Salinivibrio kushneri: one gene and its partner. The protein of the gene in region 2 interacts with the protein of the main gene of each other region in a pairwise test. Links are inferred from orthologs where the notes say so. Each region holds a gene or a part of one and is shown on either strand. Other genes may lie near its edges. The genes, in order: aceE and nth.

Region 1 (3,506 bases), 1.5 Mb from region 2 along the record:
TACCCGCAAACGGTGCCGGCACTTCCATTGAGGCTTTGTCGCCTTCAACGGTGATCAATGATTGCTCTTCGTCGACGCTGTCGCCTACCGCCACCATGATGTCGGTCACTTCAACTTCATCGCCGCCGATATCAGGCACGTGCACTTCTTTGATTTCTGATGCGGCTGCTGGGGCAGCAGCAGGTGCCGCCTCTTGCGCTGGCGCGCTTTGTGCAGCGCCTTCCGCTTCAAAGATCATCATCAAAGAGCCGGTGGTGACTTTGTCACCCTCGGCAATTTTAATTTCCTTGACCACACCCGCTTGTGATGCAGGGACTTCCATGGATGCTTTATCACCTTCAACGGTGATTAACGACTGCTCTTCTTCAACCTTGTCACCCACGCTGACAAGGATCTCAGTCACTTCTACTTCATCCGCACCGATGTCAGGTACATTAATCTCGATTGACATTATTTCAGCCTCTTACGCGAACAGCGGGTTTACTTTGTTGGTATCGATGTCGAATTTCTTGATAGCGTCAGCTACCAGTTTCTTATCAACATCGCCACGCTTAGCCAGCTCATTAAGTGCCGCAACAACCACATAACCTGCGTTCACTTCGAAGTGACGACGGAGGTTTTCACGGCTGTCAGAGCGGCCAAAGCCGTCTGTACCCAACACTTTATAAGATTCAGCAGGGACAAACGCACGAACTTGGTCAGCGTAGTTCTTCATGTAGTCGGTAGCAGCAATCGCTGGCTCTGTGCCCATCACGGTTTGGATGTAAGGCACTTTGCTTTCTGCATCTGGGTTTAGCATGTTGAAGCGATCGACATCTTGACCGTCACGTGCCAGCTCATTGAACGAAGTCACGCTGTATACGTCAGACGCCACACCGAACTCATCGCTAAGCAGTTTCGCCGCTTTGCGCACTTCAGTCATGATGGTGCCAGAGCCCATTAACTGAACTTTCGCTTTGTCGCCCGTGTAGGTTTCTAGTTTGTAGATACCTTTACGGATACCTTCTTCCGCGCCCTCAGGCATGGCTGGCTGATGATAGTTTTCATTCATCAGCGTCAGGTAGTAATAGATGTTTTCTTGGTCAGGACCGTACATACGACGGATACCGTCTTGCATGATCACTGCCACTTCGTACGCGAAGGTTGGGTCGTAAGAAACACAGTTAGGTACAGTGCTCGCCAGAATATGGCTGTGACCGTCTTCGTGTTGTAGGCCTTCACCGTTCAGGGTAGTACGACCGGCAGTAGCACCCAATAGGAAACCACGCGCTTGCTGGTCACCCGCCATCCACGCCATGTCGCCAACACGTTGGAAGCCGAACATTGAGTAGTAGATGTAGAATGGGATCATTGGCAGATCATTAGTGCTGTAAGAGGTCGCTGCCGCTACCCACGATGACATCGCGCCTAGCTCGTTGATCCCTTCTTGCAGTACTTGGCCGCCTTGGTCTTCTTTGTAATAAGACACCACGCCACGATCTTCTGGGGTGTAAGTCTGACCGTGTGGGTTGTAGATACCTACTTGACGGAACAGGCCTTCCATACCGAAAGTACGTGCTTCGTCGGCAATGATAGGCACAATGTTTTTGCCAATGCTTTTGTCTTTCAGCAGTACGTTCAAAGAGCGCACAAATGCCATGGTGGTCGAGATGTCACGCTTTTGCTCAGACAGCAATGCGGAGAAGTCGTCCAGTTTTGGCAGCGTCAGCTCTTTAGTAAAGTTAGGCAGACGTTGCGGCGTGTAACCGTGCAGGGCTTTACGGCGCGCATGCAGGTATTCGTGCTCGGCAGAGCCTTCTTCCAGCTTCAGGTACGTCAGGTTTTGTACGTCTTCATCAGACAGCAAGTCTTGCAGGCCAAGGCGGTCGCGCATAGCGTGAACATGAGTCATGTCCATTTTCTTCACTTGGTGCGCGATGTTTTTGCCTTCTGCCGCTTCACCCATGCCATAGCCTTTAACGGTTTTCGCTAGGATAACGGTTGGGCGATCGTTGCACTCTTGGGCCGCTTTAAAGGCCGCAAACAGTTTTGATGGCTCATGGCCACCACGCTTAAGCGCAAAGATTTCTTCGTCAGTCATATCCGCAACCAAGGCGGCTGTTTCTGGGTACTTGCCGAAGAAGTGCTCACGCACGTAGGCACCATCTTTTGATTTGAAGGTTTGGTAATCACCGTCGATGGTTTCATTCATCAACTGCAGTAATTTACCCGAGGTGTCTTTGGCCAGCAGTTTATCCCAGCCGGAACCCCAAACCACTTTGATCACGTTCCAGCCAGCGCCTTTAAAGAGGCCTTCCAGCTCTTGAACGATTTTACCGTTACCCATTACAGGGCCATCAAGGCGCTGCAGGTTACAGTTAATCAAAAAGCAAAGGTTATCCAGTTTTTCACGCGCCGCGAATGATAGCGCACCGCGTGACTCTGGTTCATCCATCTCACCGTCACCGAGGAACGCGTAAACACGCTGCTCAGAGGTGTCTTTTAGACCACGGCCGTTGAGGTATTTGAGGAAACGCGCTTGATAGATAGACGCGATGGGACCCAGACCCATAGAAACGGTTGGGAACTGCCAGAACTCAGGCATTAGTTTCGGGTGTGGATATGAAGACACCCCTTTGCCATCAACTTCCTGACGGAAGTTGTCGAGCTGCTCTTCGCTCAAGCGGCCTTCAACAAAGGCACGCGCATAGATACCTGGAGAAATATGACCTTGATAATACACCAGGTCGCCACCGTCTTTCTCGTTAGGCGCACGGAAGAAGTGGTTAAAGCAGGTTTCATAAAATGCCGCCGAAGACTGGAATGATGCCATGTGGCCACCCAGCTCTAAATCTTTCTTGGACGCACGCAACACGATCATGATTGCGTTCCAACGAATGATAGAACGGATACGGCGTTCCAGATTCACATCACCTGGGTAAGCAGGTTCTTGATCAGCAGGAATGGTATTTACATAGTTGGTGGTCACGCCCGTTGGCATGTCAACACCGTCTAAACGTGCTTGCCCTAATACTTGCTCCAGAAGGAACTGGGCACGTTCTACACCTTCTTCACGAACGACTGACTCAAGAGCTTGCAACCACTCTTGTGTTTCAAGTGCGTCCACGTCATGTTTCATGACTTCAGACATGGCGATCTATCCTTTCGTTGATTGACTCGTACAAAACAAACGTTGTCGCAGCTGCAGTGCCTTTCGCGTTTCTATAGATGCGAATAAGGCTACTCCAACTCGTCCTTGCGTTGTTGAATTCGACGTAGAGACCGTTCGCGACGGCTTTCTTCTCGACCAAGATCCAACAGAGTTTCCTCAATGTAAGCCAAGTGTGCATGCGACGCTTGTCTGGCTTTTTCTGGTTCACCAGCGGTAATCGCATCCACTATCTCAGCTCGGTGTCGGCTGACGTTTTCCACCGTCTCTTGACGGCGATAAAGTAGCTCAAAATTTTGCAAAATATTCTGTTCCAGTAACGGCGCGAGACTACGCATAATATGAAGTAACACCACAT
Region 2 (3,202 bases):
ATGCCCGCAGACTGGATGCCTGGTGAACCGGCACGCTATATGGATCAGCTCAAGTTTTTCAAGCAATTCGATGGGTATGTGGGCGGCCAAACTGCGTGGGCGATGCTGAGTGAGCTAGAAGCAGGTCGGTTCCCTACGTTTAGCTTTAAAGATTGGCAGCGTCAGCAGCGACAAGTGGATGTGGCGTTGTCGGCGGTGGCATTTGGCTCGCCATATAATGAATTCAGCCGGTGTCTGAATAAGTTATTGCCTTATGCGTTTGAGGACATTTCTTTTACGGTGTTGCGCTACCAAGAAAATAGCGATGAGCTGACCAAAGCCAGCCGCCAGCGACTTACACAGATAGCGGAATTTGTTCGTTATAGTGATGATATCGACCTTGTGTTAGTGGCGACATATTCAGATGCACGTGGCACACGGGAAGCCAATCAGCAAATGTCAGAGCGGCGGGCGAAAAAATTGCGCGACTACTTCACCTCGCTGGGGTTGCCTGAAGATAGAATTACCGTTGAGGCCTATGGCGAACGTCGCCCGATTGCCGACAACGATGACCCGATTGGACGCAGCAAAAATCGCCGTGTAGTGATTTCGTTGGGAAGAACCTTGTTGTAGGCGATAGCCGCAGACGTTATCGCAGAAAGCACATGCGGTGATAAAACCAAGACAGCACGAAAAAGCCCGGCATACGAACGATGCCGGGCTTTTCTTTGTGACCTGTCTTGCTGTATTAGCCGTTCAGACCCGCAGAGGCACTTTTGTTTTGGATAAGCTCCAATTTGTAGCCATCAGGGTCAGTCACGAAGGCGATTTCAGTGCTACCGCCTTTGACGGGGCCTGGCTCGCGGGTGATATTGCCGCCCGCTTGACGAATTTGATCGCAGGTCGCGTAAACATCATCCACACCGATCGCGATATGGCCAAAGGCGTTACCATGATCGTACTCGCTTTCGCCCCAGTTGTAGGTCAGCTCAATCACTGCACCTTCTGATTCATCGGTATAGCCGACAAACGCGAGGCTATATTTATACTGCTCGTTTTCATTGGTGCGTAACAAACGCATTCCCATTACTTCGGTGTAAAACTTGATAGCACGGTCTAGATCACCGACGCGGATCATGGTGTGTAGAATTCTGCCGTTTGACATGACGTTGCTCCTTTTTTGCTTGCCAGTGCTCGCCTTCGATGGCGTTAGCTATCTGGATAAACTTTTTCTTTGTACTCACATAAATCTTCAATGATGCAACTGCCACAGCGAGGTTTTCGTGCTAGGCAGGTGTAGCGTCCATGCAGAATTAGCCAGTGGTGCACATCGACCTTAAATTCCTTAGGCACCACCTTGATCAGTTTCTCTTCCACGTCATTGACGTTTTTACCCATCGCAAATTTGGTGCGATTAGACACGCGAAAAATATGGGTATCGACAGCGATGGTTGGCCAGCCAAACGCCGTGTTAAGCACGACATTAGCGGTTTTTCTTCCCACCCCAGGCAGAGCTTCCAACGCTTCTCTACTCTCTGGCACTTCACCATTGTGTTGCTCAATCAAGGCGCGGCAGGTTTTAATCACGTTCTCGGCTTTGGAATTAAACAGGCCGATGTTTTTGATATAAGACTTCACCCCATCAACACCTAGAGCCAATAATCCCTCTGGTGTGTTGGCCACCGGATAGAGTTTATCGGTGGCTTTATTGACACTGACATCAGTCGCTTGCGCAGACAGTAACACCGCGATTAGCAACTCGAAAGGGGTTGACCAGTTGAGTTCCGTTTGCGGATTTGGGTTGTTATCGCGCAGGCGCTCCAGAATGTGTCGTCGTTTTTCTTTATTCATTTAACTTATCCTGTGGATCATTGACTACCCGTCACACGCGCGCGCTCAATCACTGGCTTGTCGTCTTTTTCTGTTTTACTGGCAAGGTGCGTATCAATGATGTTCTTCAATGCGATCAGAAAGCCGACCGCGAGGAACGCGCCGGGTGGCAATATCGCTAGTAGAAACTTGGTGTCGAATTGAAAAATTTCAATCCGCAATGCCGCAGCCCAATCTCCGAGCAAGAGATCGGCGCCGTCAAACAAGGTGCCATTGCCGATGATTTCGCGAATAGCGCCGAGCACCACCAAGGCGACGGTCATGCCGGTGCCCATCCAAAAACCATCACTCACCGACAAGCCAACAGGGTTTTTGGAGGCAAAGGCTTCGGCACGGCCGATGATAATACAGTTGGTCACAATCAATGGGATAAAAATCCCCAGTGATTGATAAAGGCCGTAAGCATACGCATTCATGACTAGTTGAACACAGGTAACCAATGAAGCAATCACCATCACGAAAATAGGAATGCGCACCTCTTTGGGCACCCAGTCCCTAATCAGTGACACAATTAAATTAGAGCCGACCAGTACCGCCAAGGTCGCGATCCCTAGGCCAAGTGCATTGGTGACGGTAGCGGATACCGCCAACAGTGGGCACAAACCCAGTAGCTGCACAAACGCTGGGTTATTACTCCACAAGCCATTTTTCATTAGCTCTTTGTGGGCGCTATTCATGACGCTCCTCCGCAATTAACCGGTTGGTTGATCAGAGCTTCTTGGTGTTGACTCACAAACCAAGCCGCCTTTTTGACGGCGCCGACAACCGCGCGCGGGGTAATGGTGGCGCCAGTGAATTGATCAAATTGCCCGCCGTCTTTTTTGACCGCCCAACGTGTATCCTCCTCGCTGGTGACCGTTTTGCCGCTAAAGCTTCGGATCCAATCTGACACCCGCAAGCTTACTTTATCTCCCAGCCCTGGGGTTTCGTTATGCACGAGCACCCGCACACCCAGCACCTGATGGCTGGTGGCATCCATGCCAATCAATACCTTGATGGCACCATTGTAGCCATTAGGCGCGATGGCTTGAATGGCAACGGCGCTGACCTCACCGCTTAAGGTGGCAACATAAAAAGGCTGGGCGTCATCGGTGCCCAGTGCTTCCTTATTTTCGATAAGGCGGCAGCTTTGATGAAGCGCATTATCGTGCTTGCTTTCAGGGATCACCTGGTTGAGCGCTTTTGATAATTGGATTTGCTGCTGCTCTTTAATGGTATCTTCAGTTAGCGCGTGAGTGACCGCAACCAGTGCTGTCGACAAGAGGGCAGCAACAGCGAGAATGCCCCCATGTTTTTTTATGGTATCAATCATGACTGTGATTTCTTCTCCGCA

Evidence for each region.
Region 1: the proteins of nth (region 2) and aceE interact in binary tests that used the Escherichia coli proteins (3 or more experiments, as listed by UniProt). The link is inferred for Salinivibrio kushneri from one-to-one orthologs.

The regions. Positions count from the first base shown.
Region 1 is NZ_CP114588.1:410,205-413,710, reverse strand. The notes cover bases 264-3,443. They hold aceE (pyruvate dehydrogenase (acetyl-transferring), homodimeric type), read right to left. Parts: upstream 3,131-3,443; coding sequence 464-3,130; downstream 264-463. Other genes in these bases: pdhR (pyruvate dehydrogenase complex transcriptional repressor PdhR), read right to left, coding at 3,220-3,443; aceF (pyruvate dehydrogenase complex dihydrolipoyllysine-residue acetyltransferase), read right to left, coding at 264-451. In the rest of the region: more of aceF, read right to left, coding at 1-263; more of pdhR, read right to left, coding at 3,444-3,506. UniProt on the Escherichia coli protein: Component of the pyruvate dehydrogenase (PDH) complex, that catalyzes the overall conversion of pyruvate to acetyl-CoA and CO(2).
Region 2 is NZ_CP114588.1:1,895,091-1,898,292, reverse strand. Bases 10-2,885 are described here. They hold nth (endonuclease III), read right to left. Parts: upstream 1,831-2,885; coding sequence 1,189-1,830; downstream 10-1,188. Other genes in these bases: rsxG (electron transport complex subunit RsxG), read right to left, coding at 2,543-2,885; N8M53_RS08950 (electron transport complex subunit E), read right to left, coding at 1,848-2,546; gloA (lactoylglutathione lyase), read right to left, coding at 728-1,144; motY (flagellar protein MotY), read left to right, coding at 10-612. Outside these bases: more of motY, read left to right, coding at 1-9; more of rsxG, read right to left, coding at 2,886-3,181; electron transport complex subunit RsxD, read right to left, coding at 3,178-3,202. UniProt on the Escherichia coli protein: DNA repair enzyme that has both DNA N-glycosylase activity and AP-lyase activity. The DNA N-glycosylase activity releases various damaged pyrimidines from DNA by cleaving the N-glycosidic bond, leaving an AP (apurinic/apyrimidinic) site.